DNA from 4 places in the Streptomyces sp. JLBT605 genome. Region 2 is predicted to be linked to each of the others. Evidence: riboswitches for the same ligand, from Rfam matches in the RefSeq annotation. Region 2 holds a riboswitch; each other region holds the start of a gene.
The links. A riboswitch is a leader RNA that binds a small molecule or an ion and turns the genes downstream of it on or off. The one in region 2 is predicted to bind cobalamin.
Positions count from the first base shown of each region.

Region 1: it holds a riboswitch for cobalamin, as region 2 does, so the genes downstream of both, AC4BDD_RS23560 (cobalamin biosynthesis protein) here and AC4BDD_RS21625 (SCO2321 family membrane protein) in region 2, are expected to answer to the same signal.
Region 3: it holds a riboswitch for cobalamin, as region 2 does, so the genes downstream of both, AC4BDD_RS08975 (ribonucleoside-diphosphate reductase subunit alpha) here and AC4BDD_RS21625 (SCO2321 family membrane protein) in region 2, are expected to answer to the same signal.
Region 4: it holds a riboswitch for cobalamin, as region 2 does, so the genes downstream of both, AC4BDD_RS01950 (energy-coupling factor ABC transporter permease) here and AC4BDD_RS21625 (SCO2321 family membrane protein) in region 2, are expected to answer to the same signal.

Region 1 covers NZ_CM177087.1:5,402,457-5,406,220, reverse strand. Annotated here, with positions in the region: gene AC4BDD_RS23570 (inorganic phosphate transporter) at 1-590, shown strand, start outside; gene AC4BDD_RS23565 (hypothetical protein) at 617-862, shown strand; cobalamin riboswitch at 1,079-1,210, shown strand; gene AC4BDD_RS23560 (cobalamin biosynthesis protein) at 1,353-2,498, shown strand; gene AC4BDD_RS23555 (cobyric acid synthase) at 3,025-3,764, shown strand, end outside.
Region 2 covers NZ_CM177087.1:4,960,781-4,964,544, reverse strand. Annotated here, with positions in the region: gene AC4BDD_RS21630 (aldehyde dehydrogenase) at 1-1,418, opposite strand, end outside; cobalamin riboswitch at 1,610-1,764, shown strand; gene AC4BDD_RS21625 (SCO2321 family membrane protein) at 1,912-3,219, shown strand; gene AC4BDD_RS21620 (SCO2322 family protein) at 3,219-3,764, shown strand, end outside.
Region 3 covers NZ_CM177087.1:2,001,731-2,005,494, reverse strand. Annotated here, with positions in the region: gene AC4BDD_RS08975 (ribonucleoside-diphosphate reductase subunit alpha) at 1-1,535, opposite strand, end outside; cobalamin riboswitch at 1,662-1,784, opposite strand; gene mctP (monocarboxylate uptake permease MctP) at 2,053-3,681, opposite strand; gene AC4BDD_RS08965 (DUF3311 domain-containing protein) at 3,678-3,764, opposite strand, start outside.
Region 4 covers NZ_CM177087.1:380,266-384,029, forward strand. Annotated here, with positions in the region: gene AC4BDD_RS01945 (ATP-binding SpoIIE family protein phosphatase) at 1-1,339, shown strand, start outside; cobalamin riboswitch at 1,398-1,592, shown strand; gene AC4BDD_RS01950 (energy-coupling factor ABC transporter permease) at 1,622-2,323, shown strand; gene AC4BDD_RS01955 (energy-coupling factor ABC transporter substrate-binding protein) at 2,320-2,907, shown strand; gene cbiQ (cobalt ECF transporter T component CbiQ) at 2,912-3,661, shown strand; gene AC4BDD_RS01965 (energy-coupling factor ABC transporter ATP-binding protein) at 3,658-3,764, shown strand, end outside.

The sequences.
Region 1 (3,764 bases), 440 kb from region 2:
GCACGATGGGCAAGGGGCTCGCCGACATCCAGCCGCCGCAGGGCTTCGCCGCCCAGACCGGCGCCGCGGTGACCATCCTGTCCTCCTCCCACCTGGGCTTCGCGCTCTCCACCACCCAGGTCTGCTCCGGTGCCGTCATGGGCTCGGGCCTCGGCCGCAAGGGCGGCGTGGTCCGCTGGTCGACCGCGGGCCGGATGGCCGCCGCCTGGGTGCTGACCCTGCCGGCCGCCGGTCTCGTCGGTGCCGCCGCGGCGCTGCTCGCCGAGCGCGGCAACTGGGGCGTCGCCGCGGTCGCGGTCCTGGCGATCGCCGCCTGCGCAGCGATCTGGGTGGCCTCGCGCCGCAAGCCGATCGACCACACCAACGTCAACGAGACGGGCTCGGAACTCGCCGAGCCGGTGGGCGTGGTCACCGCCGCGCTGCAGACCGTCGCCCCGCCGCCCGCCGGACCGGTGGCCGCGGCCCCCGCGGAGGAGCCGGCCGCGTCGGCGGCCTCCACCGAGCCGGCCGCACCGGCGGCCGTCACCGAGCCGACCGCCCCCGCTGCCCCCGCCGCCACCGCGGCCGCCCCCGCCCAGGCCACGGCCTGATCACGGCCAGGTAAGGAAGAAATCCGATGGACATCGACTGGGAAGCTCTCGGCCAGGTCTTCGGCGTCAGCCTGCTCTTCACCGTCGCGCTGGTCGGGGTGTTCACCCTCGGCATCGTCGGCAGCTCGCGCAAGCGGCGTGCGGAGACCGCCGGGGAGACGGCGGTCGCCACCGCCGGCGCCCCCTCGGTGGCGGCGCGCGGGGGTGCCTACCTCTGCTTCGCGCTGTGCGCGGCGGCCGTCGCGTACGGCATCTCGATCATCGTCGGCTGAGCCGGCATCCGGACGTATGAGTCCCGGTCCGGGCCCTGTGCCCGGACCGGGACTCAGTCATGTCCAGGCAGGGACTCAGCCATGTCCGGGCCGGGAGCGCGGTTGCCGCTGTGCCCTCGGCCACACCCGGGGCAGACCGTCTCATCGCAGGTCAAAGGTGAGTTGACGGCCCTTCCCGCAGCGTGGTGGACTGCCCGAGCCAAACGGCGGCAGGAGAGGAAGCCGGTGCGAGTCCGGCGCGGTCCCGCCACTGTCACCGGGGAGCGCTCCGCCGCCTGTCGAAGGTCACGGCTCACCGCGAGGGGGCTGGAAGACCGGGGGAAGCGCCGATCCGGGAGCCAGGAGACTCTCACCGCCGGTCACGTCGAGCCAGGGCGCGGACCCTGAGTGAGGACACTGCGCCATGCCCGGCACCGCCATGCGGCCATCTCCACCCGCCGCACCCACTGCTTCCCCGCTCCCCCGTCGAGGCGCGACGGCAGGCTGAGCGATGCGGGCCGATCACGCCATCTCCTTCGCGTGCGGCGCCGCTCTCGGCTTCGCCTGCGACCTGGCCGCCGGTGATCCGCGCCGCGGCCATCCAGTGGCCGCCTTCGGGCGGGCCGCGGCTGCCGTGGAGCGCCGGCTGTGGCACGACCACCGGGGGTACGGCGCACTGCACACACTGCTCTGCGCGGGCGGCGCGGCCGCCGGTGCCGCGCTGCTGACCCATGCCGTGCGGCAGCCCGCTGCGGCCGCGCGCGGCGCGGCGCGCCCCCCGGCGCCGTCCGGTTCCGTCTCCTCTGTCTTCCCCGCCTCCTCTGTCTTCCCCGGCCTCCCCGCCTCCTGTGTCGTGCGCTCGCTGTCCCGCACCGCCGACATCGCGCTCACCGCCGCGGCCACCTGGTCCGTGCTGGGCGGCACCTCGCTGCGCCGCGAGGCACAGGCCATCGGCGCCGCGCTCGCCGCCGGGGACCTCACCGCCGCCCGGGAGCGGCTGCCGCACCTGTGCGGACGGGATCCGCAGGCGCTGAACGGTCAGCAGATGGCCCGCGCGGTCGTGGAGTCGGTCGCGGAGAACACCTCGGACGCCGTCGTAGGCGCCCTGGTCTGGGGCGCGATCGGCGGCGTTCCGGGGCTGGTCGGCTTCCGGGCCGTCAACACCCTGGACGCCATGGTGGGTCACAAATCGCCGCGCTACCGACGCTTCGGCTGGGCGTCGGCCCGGCTGGACGACGTCGCCGGCTGGCCCGGTGCCCGGCTGACGGCCGCACTGGCCACGCTCGCCGGCCCGGACCCGCGCGGCGCCCGGCGGGCCTGGCGCGCCGACGGCCGCGCGCACCCGAGCCCCAACGCGGGCCCGGTGGAGGCGTCGTTCGCCGGAGCGCTGGGGGTCCGGTTGGGCGGCACCCTCGCGTACGGCGGACGGGTCGAGCACCGGCCGGTACTCAACGCCTCCGGCCGGCCGGTGGAGGTCGCCGACATCGACCGCGCGGCCCGGCTGTCGCGGCGGGTGGGAGCACTGGCGCTGGCGACATCCATCGCCGGACGGCTGGCGATCGGCGCCGTGCGGTCGGCCCTCTCCGACGGCGGCCGTGGGCCGGGACGAGCCGGGGCAGCGGGACAGGCGAAGGCCGCCGGGACGAGGGCCGGATGAGCCGCACCGGCGATCCGGCGCGAGGCCGACACGGCGACCCAGCGCTCCGCCGTCCTGTGCCGCGCAGCGGCGCCGAGGCGGGGCCGTGGGTCACGCCACCGGCCGCCACGTGTGCGTCCGGGCGCGCCTGGCGGTCGACCCGCGAAGCGGCTCGGCGCGCCGACGGCGTGCGTGCCGGCTGTGCCGCCCGCGCCGCGCGATGGGGCGCGCCGTTCACCTCGTACCGGCGCGCCGCGTTCGCGCGCGCCACGCGGGGCGACGCCGCACACGCGGAGTACCCGGCCGGGCCGCGTGCGGCGATGCCGCGCCGGGCATGGTCTACCGCGGGCGGCGCCCCGCACGCGGCGCGGCCGACGGCCGCGGACAGGGGGGACATGAGCGACGCGTACGCGGCCGCCGGGCGGCAGGCACCGGCGGCAGACGCAGCCGGGCAGCGGGCGCCGGCGAGAGCCGTACGTGCGCGCCGCGCGGGCGGAGATGGGGGCACCCCCGGGCGGAGTCCGGGGGAGAGAGAAAGGGACACGGCATGAGCGGCGGCCGGAATCGGCTGGGTGGCGGGCTGCTGGTCGCCGGGACGACCTCGGACGCGGGCAAGAGCGTGGTCACGGCGGGCATCTGCCGGTGGCTGTCCCGCAAGGGCGTCTCCGTGGCGCCGTTCAAGGCGCAGAACATGTCGCTGAACTCGTTCGTCACCCGTGAGGGCGCGGAGATCGGGCGGGCGCAGGCCATGCAGGCCGCCGCGGCCCGCGTCGAGCCCAGCGCCCTGATGAACCCGGTACTGCTCAAGCCGGGCTCCGACCGCAGCAGCCAGGTGGTGCTGCTGGGCAAGCCGGTGGGCGAGCTGAGCGCCCGCGGCTACCACCGGGGGCGGCAGGAGGCGCTGTTCGGCACGGTGACGGAGTGCCTGGAGGAGCTGCGGCGTACCCATGACGCGGTGATCTGCGAGGGCGCGGGCAGCCCGGCCGAGATCAATCTGCGCCGCACCGACATCGTCAACATGGGGATCGCCCGGGCTGCTTCGCTGCCGGTGGTGGTGGTCGGCGACATCGACCGGGGCGGCGTCTTCGCCTCGTTCTTCGGCACCACCGCGCTGCTCTCACCCGAGGACCAGCGGCATGTGGCGGGCTATCTGGTGAACAAGTTCCGCGGCGATGTGACGCTGCTGCAGCCGGGCCTGGACATGCTGCGGGACCTGACCGGGCGGCCCACTCTCGGCGTCCTGCCGTACGCGCACGGGCTGGGCATCGACGAGGAGGACGGGCTGCG
Region 2 (3,764 bases):
TCCAGATAGGAGGCGAACCCCTCCGGCCCGAACTCGCGCCCGAGACCGGAGTTCTTGAAGCCGCCGAACGGCCCGAGCATGTCGAGACTGAAGGTGTTGACCGAGAAGGTGCCGGTGCGGATCCGGCGGGCGATGTCGATGCCGCGTTCCACGTCCGCGGTCCACACGCTGCCCGACAGCCCGTAGTCGGAGTCGTCGGCGATGCGCACCGCCTCCTTCTCGGTCTCGTACGGCAGCAGGCAGATCACCGGGCCGAAGATCTCCTCCCGGGCGATCCGCATGTCGTTGCCGACGTCCGCGAAGAGCGTCGGCTCGACGTACCAGCCGGTCGCCGGGGAGGCGGGGCGGCCGCCGCCGGTGAGCACCTTGGCGCCCTCCCGCTGCCCGATGCCGATGTAGTCGAGCGATCGCTGCTGCTGGCGGCGGGCGACCAGCGGGCCGACCTCGGTGGCGGGGTCGAGCGGGTCGCCGACGACCAGGGCGGAGGCGGCGGCGGTGAGCCGTTCGGCTATCTCGTCGTAGTGGCTGCGCGGCGCGAGGATGCGGGTCAGCGCCACGCACGCCTGGCCGTTGTTCATCCAGGCGTTGGGGACGATGCCGGCGACCGCCGCGTCCAGGTCGGCGTCCGGCAGGATGACCGCGGCCGACTTTCCGCCCAGCTCCAGGGTGACCCGGGTCAGCCGGCGCGCGGCGACCTCCATGACGCGCCGGCCGGCCGCGACCGATCCGGTGAAGGACACCTTGTCCACCCCCGGGTGCCCGACCAGGTACTCACTGGTCTCGCGGTCGGCCGGGAGGATGGAGAGCACACCCTCGGGCAGCCCGGCCTCGGCGGCGATCTCGCCGAGCAGATACGAGTCGAGCGGGGCCTCCGGGGAGGGCTTGAGAATCACCGGGCATCCGGTCAGCAGCGCGGGCGCGAGCTTGGCCGCGGCCACGAACTGCGGGGCGTTCCACGGCACCACGGCCGCCACCACCCCGACCGGCTCGCGCCGCACCAGCAGCGGGCCCAGGATGCCGGGGCGCCGCTCCTCGTAGACCGCGTCGCGGGCCACGGCCAGGGCCGCCTCCCACACCAGCATCGCGCCGAGCCCCTGGCCGAGCACGCTCCATGAGCAGGGGCTGCCGTTCTGCGCGCTGATGGTCCGCGCGATCTCCTCGTGGCGGGCCGCGACGGCGTCCTTGACGCGGGTGACGACCGCGATGCGCTCCGCCGGGCTCATCCGCGGCCAAGGCCCGGCATCGAAGGCGGCGCGCGCCGCCGCGACCGCCCGGTCGACGTCCTCGGGCGTGGCGTGCGGCACCCGCCCGATGACCGCCTCGGTGTGCGGCGAGACGACCTCGATGGTGTCCTGACCGGCCGGGTCGACCAGCGTGCCGCCGATGTAGAGCTGTCGGTACTCGATGGGGTCGCTCATGCCCGATGCCTCCCGGGGGCTCGGCGCGGGGCAGCGCTCCGACTATCTGACGCTGCATCAGAAAACTGGATACCAGTTCGCACCCCGGCGGGCAATGCGCCCGACACCCCGCCACAGCCCAGCCCGGCCCGTCCTCGCCCCGGCCGTGGCGAGGCCCACGCGCCCGGCGCCGGGCGATCCGGTGGCCGCCGGTTAAGGTGTCCGTGCACAACTTCATCTTCACCGTGACCGATCGGGGAAAGCCGGTGCAATTCCGGCGCTGACCCGCAACCGTGAGTACGGCTCGTGCCCTCGGCGGGCCCGCGACCGTACGAGCCGGAGCACCCGCTCGGCCACGACGAAGGCTCCCGCACCGGTCGCCCGGTGCGCGGCACCGTCGAGGTCTACGGAGCGGAGCCCGGTGCCCTCGCGTACGCCAGGCGCGCGCGGGTGGACGGCCGCGCCCCGCTGTGTACCGCCCACCGCAGACTCTTCCACCGAGAGGCACCGTCCCATGAACGCACGCCGCAGCGCCGCGGCTCTCGCTGTCTCCGTCGTCCTGGGCATGACCGCCGCCCCCGCCGCGCTGGCCGACGAGGCGCCCCCGAAGACGCCCAAGCCGCAGGCGTCCGCCCTGCCGAACGGGCTGTACGGGAGCCAGGACCCCCAGTACGACGGCGTCTGGCGGCAGTCGCTGGCGCTGCTGGCGCAGAAGTCGGTGGGCGCCACCCCGCCGGCGGCGGCCGTCGACTGGCTGACCGGGCAGCAGTGCGCGGACGGCGGTTTCGCCGCCTACCGCGCCGAGACCTCCACCCCGTGCGAGCCGAAGAAGGGCGAGTTCAGCGACGCCACCGCGGCCGCGGTGCAGGCGCTCGCCGCGGTCGGCGGCCACGGCGCCTCGGTGGAGAAGGGCATCGGCTGGCTGAAGCGGCAGCAGAACGACGACGGCGGCTGGGGCATGAACCCGGGCAGCCCGAGCGACGCCAACTCCACCGCGGCCGTCATCGGCGCGTTCGCCGCCACCGGCGAGGACCCGGCGAAGGTCACCTCCGCGCGCGGCTCCAAGACTCCGTACGACGCGCTGCTCGGCCTCCAGCTCGGCTGCGACGCCAAGAAGGACGAGCGGGGCGCCTTCACGTACCAGCTCCAGAAGGGCAAGCCGGTCGTCGCCAACGACCTGGCCACCTCCGCCGCCGCGCTCGCCGCCACCGGCAAGGGCTTCCTCTTCGAGCCGGTCGGCAAGGGGGAGGACGAGGCGGTCGAGCCGCTGGACTGCGGCAAGGACGACGACGCCAAGGGCAAGCGCGAGCGGGACGACGCAGGCGAGGCCGCGGCCGCGTATCTCTCCGCGACCATGGCCGGCCACGGCCGGCACCTGAACTCCAGCATGCCGGGCCAGGAGAAGCAGGCCGACGTCGGCGGCACCGCGGACGCCGTCCTCGCGCTGGCCGCCGGCGGCCACCGGGAGGCCGCCGCCAAGCCGCTGAGCTGGCTTCAGGGCAACGACAGCTCCGCGCTGACCTGGGCCAAGGACCAGCCGGCCGCCCTCGCCAAGCTGATCCTCGCCAGCCGTGCGGCCGGCGCGGACCCGCGGGACTTCGGCGGCACGGACCTGCTGAGCAAGCTGTCCGCCACCGGCCCGGCGGCCAAGGCGCCGTCGGACACGCCCGGCGAGACCCAGCGGGAGCAGGACAAGAAGGACGACAAGGACGAGAAGGACGACGACGGCGGCCTGAACGTCTGGTGGATCGTCGGCGTGGGCGCGGTCGCGGGCATCGGGATCGGCTTCCTGCTGAGCGGCCGGAAGAAGCAGCAGCACTGATGAGGCTCCGGTCCACCGCCCGGCCGGCCGCCACCCGGCGGCCGGCCACGGCCATATCCGCCCCTCCCCGCCCTCTCCCCCCTCTCCGGCTTGCCGGCGCTCTGCTGGCCGGGCTGCTGCTCGCGCTGGGCGCCGCCCCCGCACACGCGGACGGCTACCGCTACTGGTCCTTCTGGGAGCGGGACGGCGACCAGTGGACGTACGCCACCCAGGGCCCGGCGACCGCCCGGCCCGATGACGGCGACACCATCGGCTTCCGGTACGCCGTCAGCGAGGACTCGCGGAACGCGGTGCGGCCGCGCGGCACCACCAACTTCGCCACGGTCTGCGCGGGCACGCCCGCCGAGGACGGCCGCAAGCGGATCGCGGTGGTCGTCGACTTCGGCACCGCCGCCGACGCGGCCGACGGCCGCACCCCGCCGCGGGCCCGTACCGCCTGTGCGCGGGTCCGCGGCAGTGCCAGCGCCGCCGACGCGCTCGCGGCCGTCGCCAAGCCGCTGCGCTACAACTCCTCCGCGCTGCTCTGCGCCATCAGCGGCTACCCC
Region 3 (3,764 bases), 3.0 Mb from region 2:
CGGGAGTTGGACGCCCCGGCCTCATCGGTCGGGTAGAAGTTGATGTCCACCACCCGGTCGAGGAAGGTGACCGCGGTGCGGACCGTGCGGTCCAGCTTCTCCCAGTCCATCTGCCCGTCGGCACCCAGGTGCGCGGCGAGGTTGACCGACCCCAGGTTGCAGACCGCCGTCTCGCCGTCGTCGGTGACCTCCAGGATCTCGGTGCAGAGGTTGGAGGAGTGCACGACCTTGCCTGGCTCGGCGGTCTGGTTGGCAGTGCGGTTGGCGGCGTCCTTGAAGGTCATCCAGCCGTTGCCGGTCTGCGCCAGGGTGCGCATCATCCGGGCGTACAGCACCCGGGCGGGGATGGTCTTCACGGCCTTCCCCTCGGCCTCCGCGCGGCGGTACGCGGTGTCGAACTCATCGCCCCACAGGTCGACCAGCTCGGGGGTGTCGACCGGGGAGAACAGCGACCAGTCGGCGTCGGCCTCGACCCGGCGCATGAACTCGTCCGGGATCCAGTGCGCGATGTTGAGGTTGTGGGTGCGGCGGGCCTCCTCGCCCGTGTTGTCCCGCAGCTCCAGGAACTCCTCGATGTCGGCGTGCCAGGTCTCCAGGTAGACGCAGGCGGCGCCCTTGCGCCGGCCGCCCTGGTTGACCGCGGCGACCGAGGCGTCCAGGGTGCGCAGGAACGGCACGATGCCGTTGGAGTGGCCGTTGGTGCCGCGGATCAGCGACCCCCGCGCGCGGATCCGCGAGTACGACAGGCCGATGCCGCCGGCGTGCTTCGACAGCCGGGCGACCTGGTGGTAGCGGTTGTAGATCGAGTCCAGCTCGTCCAGCGGGGAGTCCAGCAGATAGCAGGAGGACATCTGCGGGTGCCGGGTACCGGAGTTGAACAGCGTGGGGGAGCTGGGCAGGTAGGACAGCGAGCTGGTCAGCCGGTACAGCTCGCGGACGTCCTCCAGCGCCCGGTCGGAGAGGTCCTCGGCCAGGCCGCAGGCCACCCGCAGCAGGAAGTGCTGCGGGGTCTCGATCACCTTGCGGGTGAGCGGGTGGCGCAGCAGGTAGCGGCTGTAGAGCGTGCGCAGGCCGAAGTAGCCGAAGCGGTCGTCGGCGCCGTCGCTGACGCTGGTGTCGACCAGTGCGTCCAGCCGGTCCGCGTGGGTCCGCACGAAGGCGAGGGTGGTGTCGGCGATCAGGCCCTCGCGGTGGCCGGTCTCGACGGAGGCGGAGAAGGAGACCGCGCCCTGTCCGGACGCCTCCTCGGCGATGGTGAGGGTGAGCAGGCGCGCGGCGAGCCGGGAGTACTCCGGCTCCTCGGCGATCAGTCCGGCGGCCGCCTCGGTGGCCAGGTCCCGCAACTCCGCCTCGTCGGACCCGGCGTGACGGCCGCGCAGGGCGGCGGCCGCGACCTTGCCGGGGTCGGTGGCGGGCAGGTCGGCGGTGAGGTCGGTCAGGGTGCGCAGCAGGGCGGTTCCGGGCGCGTCGGACGCGGGGCCGGGGCCCTGGAAGTCCTGGGCCGCTGAAACCGGATCGGCGGGCGCGATGGTCACGGAGGTGCTCTCCCTCGCTCGGCTGGGAGGGCCTACGAGGGTGGGCGCGATGGGCGCGTGCGGGCATGCCGGACCAGGGTCGGGGCCTACCGCACAGCGTCCACCGGCCCAACCCGCGAGGCCCGGACGTGTTCGAGGCCGTCGGCAGGTGGTCGGACTTACGCGCACGCAAAAACACACACGTACACCGTTGCGGGACAGTTCCGGATTCGCACCGGATTCCCCTGCGGCGACAGCGAGGACGAGCATACATCTTGTGTTGGCTGCCGCGTGTGCCCCCACATCTTGTGTCACCGCGTTTGAGATTTCGTATGAATGTGCTATATCGAGGCGGAGTTGACCTGCGTTGAGGCATGCGTTCCGAGCCCGCCCCACGGGGCCCACGGGGCCTGGCGCAGGGGCAGGACGGCGGGCGGCACGGGGCGGGAACGGCACACGGAAGGGGCGCGGCGAGCACGCCGCGCCCCTGTCCCTCCACGCTACCTTCCGGCCGGGCCGGAACGCGCCCTGGCGCCCCTCAGTGGCCGCCGGGTGCCCCCGCCGTCGCCGGCGGCAGCTCGGCCTTGACGCCCGGGTCGCCGGCGTCCCCGGTGTAGTCCGAGGGCGAGGTCTCGTCGACGCCGTCGGGAGCCTTCAGGGCCCGCAGCACCAGCGTCAGCACGACGGTGACGACGATGTTGAGCACGATGGCGGTCAGACCGATGTAGCCGATCTTCTCGATGAAGGGGACCTCGGTGGTGTTGCCGAAGTGCTTCTGGGTGGCGCTCGGGGTGTCGTACGCCTTCCACGTGCCGTAGATCATGCCGACCGCCCAGCCGGCGAGCAGCGCCCAGCGGTGGAACCAGCGGGTGAACAGACCGCCCACCAGGGCCGGGAAGGTCTGCAGGATCCAGATGCCGCCGAGCAGCTGGAAGTTGATCGCCACCGTCTTGTCCATGGACAGGACGAAGACCAGCGCGCCCACCTTCACCAGCAGCGACACCAGCTTGGAGACCTTCGTCTCCTGAGCCGGGGTCGCGTCGGGCTTGAGGAAGTCCTTGTAGATGTTGCGGGTGAAGAGGTTGGCCGCGGCGATCGACATGATCGCCGCCGGGACCAGGGCGCCGATGCCGATCGCGGCGAACGCCACGCCCGCGAACCAGTCCGGGAACATGTCCTCGAACAGCTGCGGGACGGCGAGCTGCGGATTGCCGCCGGTGTCCACCTTCGCGGCGATCGCCATGAAACCGAGCAGCGCCAGCAGGCCCAGCATCAGCGAGTACAGCGGCAGGATGGTGGTGTTGCGGCGGATCACCTCACGGCTGCGGCTGGAGAGCGTGGCGGTGATGGAGTGCGGATACATGAACAGCGCCAGCGCGGAACCCAGCGCGAGCGTCGCGTACGCCCAGTGGGAGGCGTCCGGTGGCGCCAGTGCGCCCCTCGGTTTCCCGGCGTCGTTGGTCTCCGCGAACGCCTTCCCGGCCTCATGGAAGATGTCGTCGAAACCGCCCAGCTTGATCGGGATGTAGATGGCCGCCACCGCGATGACGATGTAGATCAGGGTGTCCTTGACGAAGGCGATCAGCGCGGGCGCGCGCAGCCCCGAGGAGTAGGTGTAGGCGGCCAGCACGCCGAAGGCGATCAGCAGCGGCAGGTCCTTGACGAACCAGTTGGTGTTCTCGCCGCCGCCGACGCCCATCACGTCCAGCACCGCCTGGATGCCGACGAGTTGCAGCGCGATGTACGGCATGGTGGCGAGGATGCCGGTGACCGCCACGGCCAGGGACAGGCCCTTGGAGCCGAACCGGCCGCGGACGAAGTCCGAAGTGGTGACATATCCGTGCTTGTGGGACACCGACCACAGCCGCGGCAGGAAGGTGAAGATCAGCGGATAGACCAGGATGGTGTACGGGACGGCGAAGAAGCCCGACGCGCCCGCCGCGTACACCGCCGCCGGAACGGCCACGAAGGTGTACGCGGTGTACAGGTCGCCACCCAGCAGGAACCAGGTGATCCAGGTGCCGAAGCTGCGGCCGCCCAGCCCCCACTCGTCGAGGCTCTCGGCGTTCTCGGCCGCCCGCCAGCGTGCGGCCATGAAGCCCATCACGGTGACGGCGAGGAAGAAGATGATGAAGACGGCGAGTGCGACGCCGTTGACGTCGTTCATCGCGCCGCGCCTTCCTTGCGGGCGCGCTGCTCACGGCGCACCAGGAGATAGGCGATGGCCGTCAGCGCGGCCGATATCGGCAC
Region 4 (3,764 bases), 4.6 Mb from region 2:
GTGGCGCACCGCGACGTCCCGGCCGGATTTCGAGGAGGACGATCTGGCGCTGGTGGAGGAGATCGCCTCGCGGGCGGCGCTGGCGCTGGACAACGTGCGCCGCTACACCCGCGAGCACCTGGCCGCGGTCAGCCTCCAGCGTTCGCTGCTGCCCCCGGCCACGGCGGACACCGCGGCCGTCCGCACCGCGAGTGTCTACCTGCCGGCCGACCCCATCGGCGGGGTGAGCGGCGACTGGTACGACGTCATTCCGCTGTCCTCCGCGCGCGTGGCCCTGGTGGTGGGCGATGTGGTCGGACACGGGCTGCGGGCCACCACCGCGATGGCCCGGTTGCGGACGGCGGTCCGCACCCTGGCCGATCTGGACCCCGATCCGGACGAGTTGCTCACCCACCTGGACGACCTCGTCCTGCAACTGCCGCTGGACACCGGGCTGGACGCCGGTTCCGGCGACCGCGGCGGCTGGCCGGAGCTGGAGCTGGAGGGCGGCACCGCCCTCCAGCCGACCCGGCCGAGCCCCCAGGGCGCCGCCGTCCCGGGCGGTACCTACTCCTTCGCCGCCACCTGCCTGTACGCCGTGTACGACCCGGTGAGCGGGCGCTGCGCACTGGCCAGCGCGGGCCATCCGCCCCCGGCGCTGGTGGGCGCGGACGGCTCGGCGGAGTTCGTCGAGATGAGCCCGGGGCCGCCGCTGGGCGTGGGCGGGCTGCCGTTCGAGAAGACGGTGGTCGACGTCGCCCCCGGCAGCGTCCTGGCGCTCTACACCGACGGGCTGATCGAGCGCGGAGAGGGCGACATCGACGAGGGCATGGCGCAGTTGCGGGAGCGGCTGGTCCGGTCGGGGGCGGCGCGGGACCGGCCGCTGCAGGACGTGGCCCGGGAGATCGTCGCCGGTCTGCCGCCGACCCGGCTGCCGGACGATGTGACGCTGCTGGTCGCCCGGACCCGGCGGGTGCCGCCGGGCGACACGGTGACGTGGGCGCTGGCGGCCGATCCGGCGGTGGTGTCGCGGGCGCGGGAGCTGGTGGCCGGCCAGCTGGCCGTCTGGGAGCTGGATTTGCTGGCGTTCACCACCGAGCTGGTGGTGAGCGAGCTGGTGACCAACGCCATCCGGCACGCGGGCGGTCCGGTGGAACTCCGGCTGATCCGCACCGATGTGCTGACCTGCGAGGTGTCCGACCCCAGCAGCACGCAGCCGCGGATGCGCCGGGCACGGGCCACCGACGAGGGTGGCCGCGGCCTGTATCTGGTCGCCCAGCTGACCACCCGCTGGGGCAGCCGTTACACCCGGCGGGGCAAGACCATCTGGGCCGAGCAGACCATGCCGCCGGCGGTGTGAGCCCCGGCAACCTCCTGGCGCCCCCTTTGCGAAAGTTGTCGTGACCAGGGTGGGAGCACTAAAGTCGCAGCGCCTTGGTGACGGGAAACCGGTGGAGAAACCGGTGCGGCCCTCGCCACTGTGATCGGGAAGTCCGGCTCCTGCCCCTCGGGGCGGCCACTGGGACGGCGCGGGGAACCGCGGCGCCCGGGAAGGCGGAGCCGAGACGGCACGACCCGTCAGCCAGGAGACCGGCCAAGGCGTGTCGTCCATCCACGAGGTGTTGGAGAGGTCTCCCTTCCCATGCACATAGCTGAGGGGTATCTGCCCCCGTTGCACGCGGCTGCCTGGGGTGCCGCGTCCGCGCCGTTCCTCATCCACGGCGTGCGGTCCCTGACCCGGGAGGTGAAGTCGAACCCGGAGAGCACCCTGCTGCTCGGCGCCTCCGGCGCCTTCACCTTCGTCCTCTCCGCGCTGAAGATCCCCTCGGTGACGGGCAGTTGCTCGCATCCCACCGGCACCGGACTGGGCGCGATCCTCTTCCGGCCCCCCATCATGGCCGTGCTGGGCACCATCACCCTGCTGTTCCAGGCTCTGCTGCTGGCCCACGGCGGGCTGACGACGCTGGGCGCCAACGCCTTCTCGATGGCGATCGTCGGGCCGTGGGCCGGATACGGCGTCTACTGGCTGCTGCGCCGCTTCCGACTGCCGCTGATGGTCAGCGTGTTCCTCGGGGCGTTCGTCGCCGACCTGAGCACCTACTGCGTGACCAGTGTGCAGCTGGCGCTCGCCTTCCCGGACCCCAGCAGCGGGTTCGCCGGTGCGCTGGCGAAGTTCGGCGGCATCTTCGCGGTCACGCAGATCCCGCTGGCGGTCAGCGAGGGACTGCTGACCGTGCTGGTGGTGCGGCTGCTGACGCAGTCCAGCAAGAGCGAGCTGACCCGGCTGGGCGTCCTGGCCCGGGACGAGCGGCCGGCCGACGCGAAGGAGGCGGTGGCCCGATGAACCGCAACACCAGGATCAACGCGCTGCTGCTGGCCGCGGTGGCGGCGCTCGCCGTCCTGCCGCTGGCCCTCGGGCTCGGTGACGACAAGGAGGAGCCGTTCACCGGGTCCGACGCCCAGGCGGAGACGGCCATCACCGAGAACAAGCCGGACTACGAGCCGTGGTTCTCGCCGCTGTACGAACCGCCCTCCGGAGAGATCGAGTCGGCGCTGTTCGCTCTCCAGGCGGCACTCGGCGGGGGCGTGCTGGCCTACTACTTCGGGCTGCGCAAGGGGCGGCGCCAGGGCGAGGCCAGGGCGGCGGAGGCGGCCAAGGCCGCCGAGATGGCCGGCGCGGCTGAGGCCCAGGCCGCCAAGGTGCCCCAGGCCGGTACCGGCGGCGCGGCCGCGGAGCAGGCTCCAGCCGGGATGGCGACCGAGCGGCAGGTGACCGGCGCCGAGTCGGCGACCGCGGCCACCGTGACGGCGGGCGCCGGGACCGCCGGCACCGAAACGGCCTGCACCGGGACGGCGGGCGACGAAACAGCGGGCGCCGGGACCGTCGGCACCGAAACGGCCGGCGGCTCCGGCCGCCGGACGGCGTAGCCGCGTGCTGCCCATCGACGCGGCGGCGCACAGCAGCCGCTGGCGCCGCCGCCATCCGCTGGAGAAGGCCGCGCTGGGCCTGGGGCTGACCGTCACGGCGGTCTGTCTGCCGCCCTGGCCCGGTGCCCCGCTGGTCGCCGCCGCCACCCTGGCCGTGCTGCTCGGCCCGGCCGGGGTGGCGGGGCGTCAGCTGTGGCGCGCCTTCCGCGTCCCGCTCGGCTTCTGCGTCACCGGTGCCGTCCCGCTGCTGTTCCAGGTGGGCGGCTCCGCGGGGCTGGTGTCCCTCGCCCCGCACGGCCCGGAGCACGCCGGGCAGCTCCTGCTGCGCACCGCCGCGGCCTCCCTGGGTGTGCTGCTGTTCGCGTTCACCACGCCGGTGTCCGATGTGCTCCCCCGGCTGGTGCGCGCCGGGGTTCCGGCGGCCGTCGTGGACGTCGCCCTGGTGATGTACCGGATCAGCTTCCTGCTGCTGGACGCCATCAGCCGGATCCGGCAGGCGCAGGCCGCCCGGCTCGGCCACACCGGCCGGGCCGCCGCCTGGCGGTCGCTGGCGGGCCTGGGCGCCACCGCGTTCGTCCGCGCCTTCGACCGGGCCGGGCGCCTCCAGGCCGGGCTCGCCGGCCGGGGGTACGACGGGACGCTGCGGGTGCTGGTGCCCCCGGCGGCCGTCTCGGCGCGGTTCCTGGGCGCGACCGCGGCCCTGCTGGCGGGCCTGGTCGCCCTCACTCTCGTCATCGAAAGGTTCGCGCTATGACCCCGCTGCCCGTCGTGGAGCTGATCGACGCCGGCTACGCCTACGAGGACGGCCCCACGGTGCTCGACGGGGTGAGCTTCACCATCGTCGAGGGGCGCTCGGT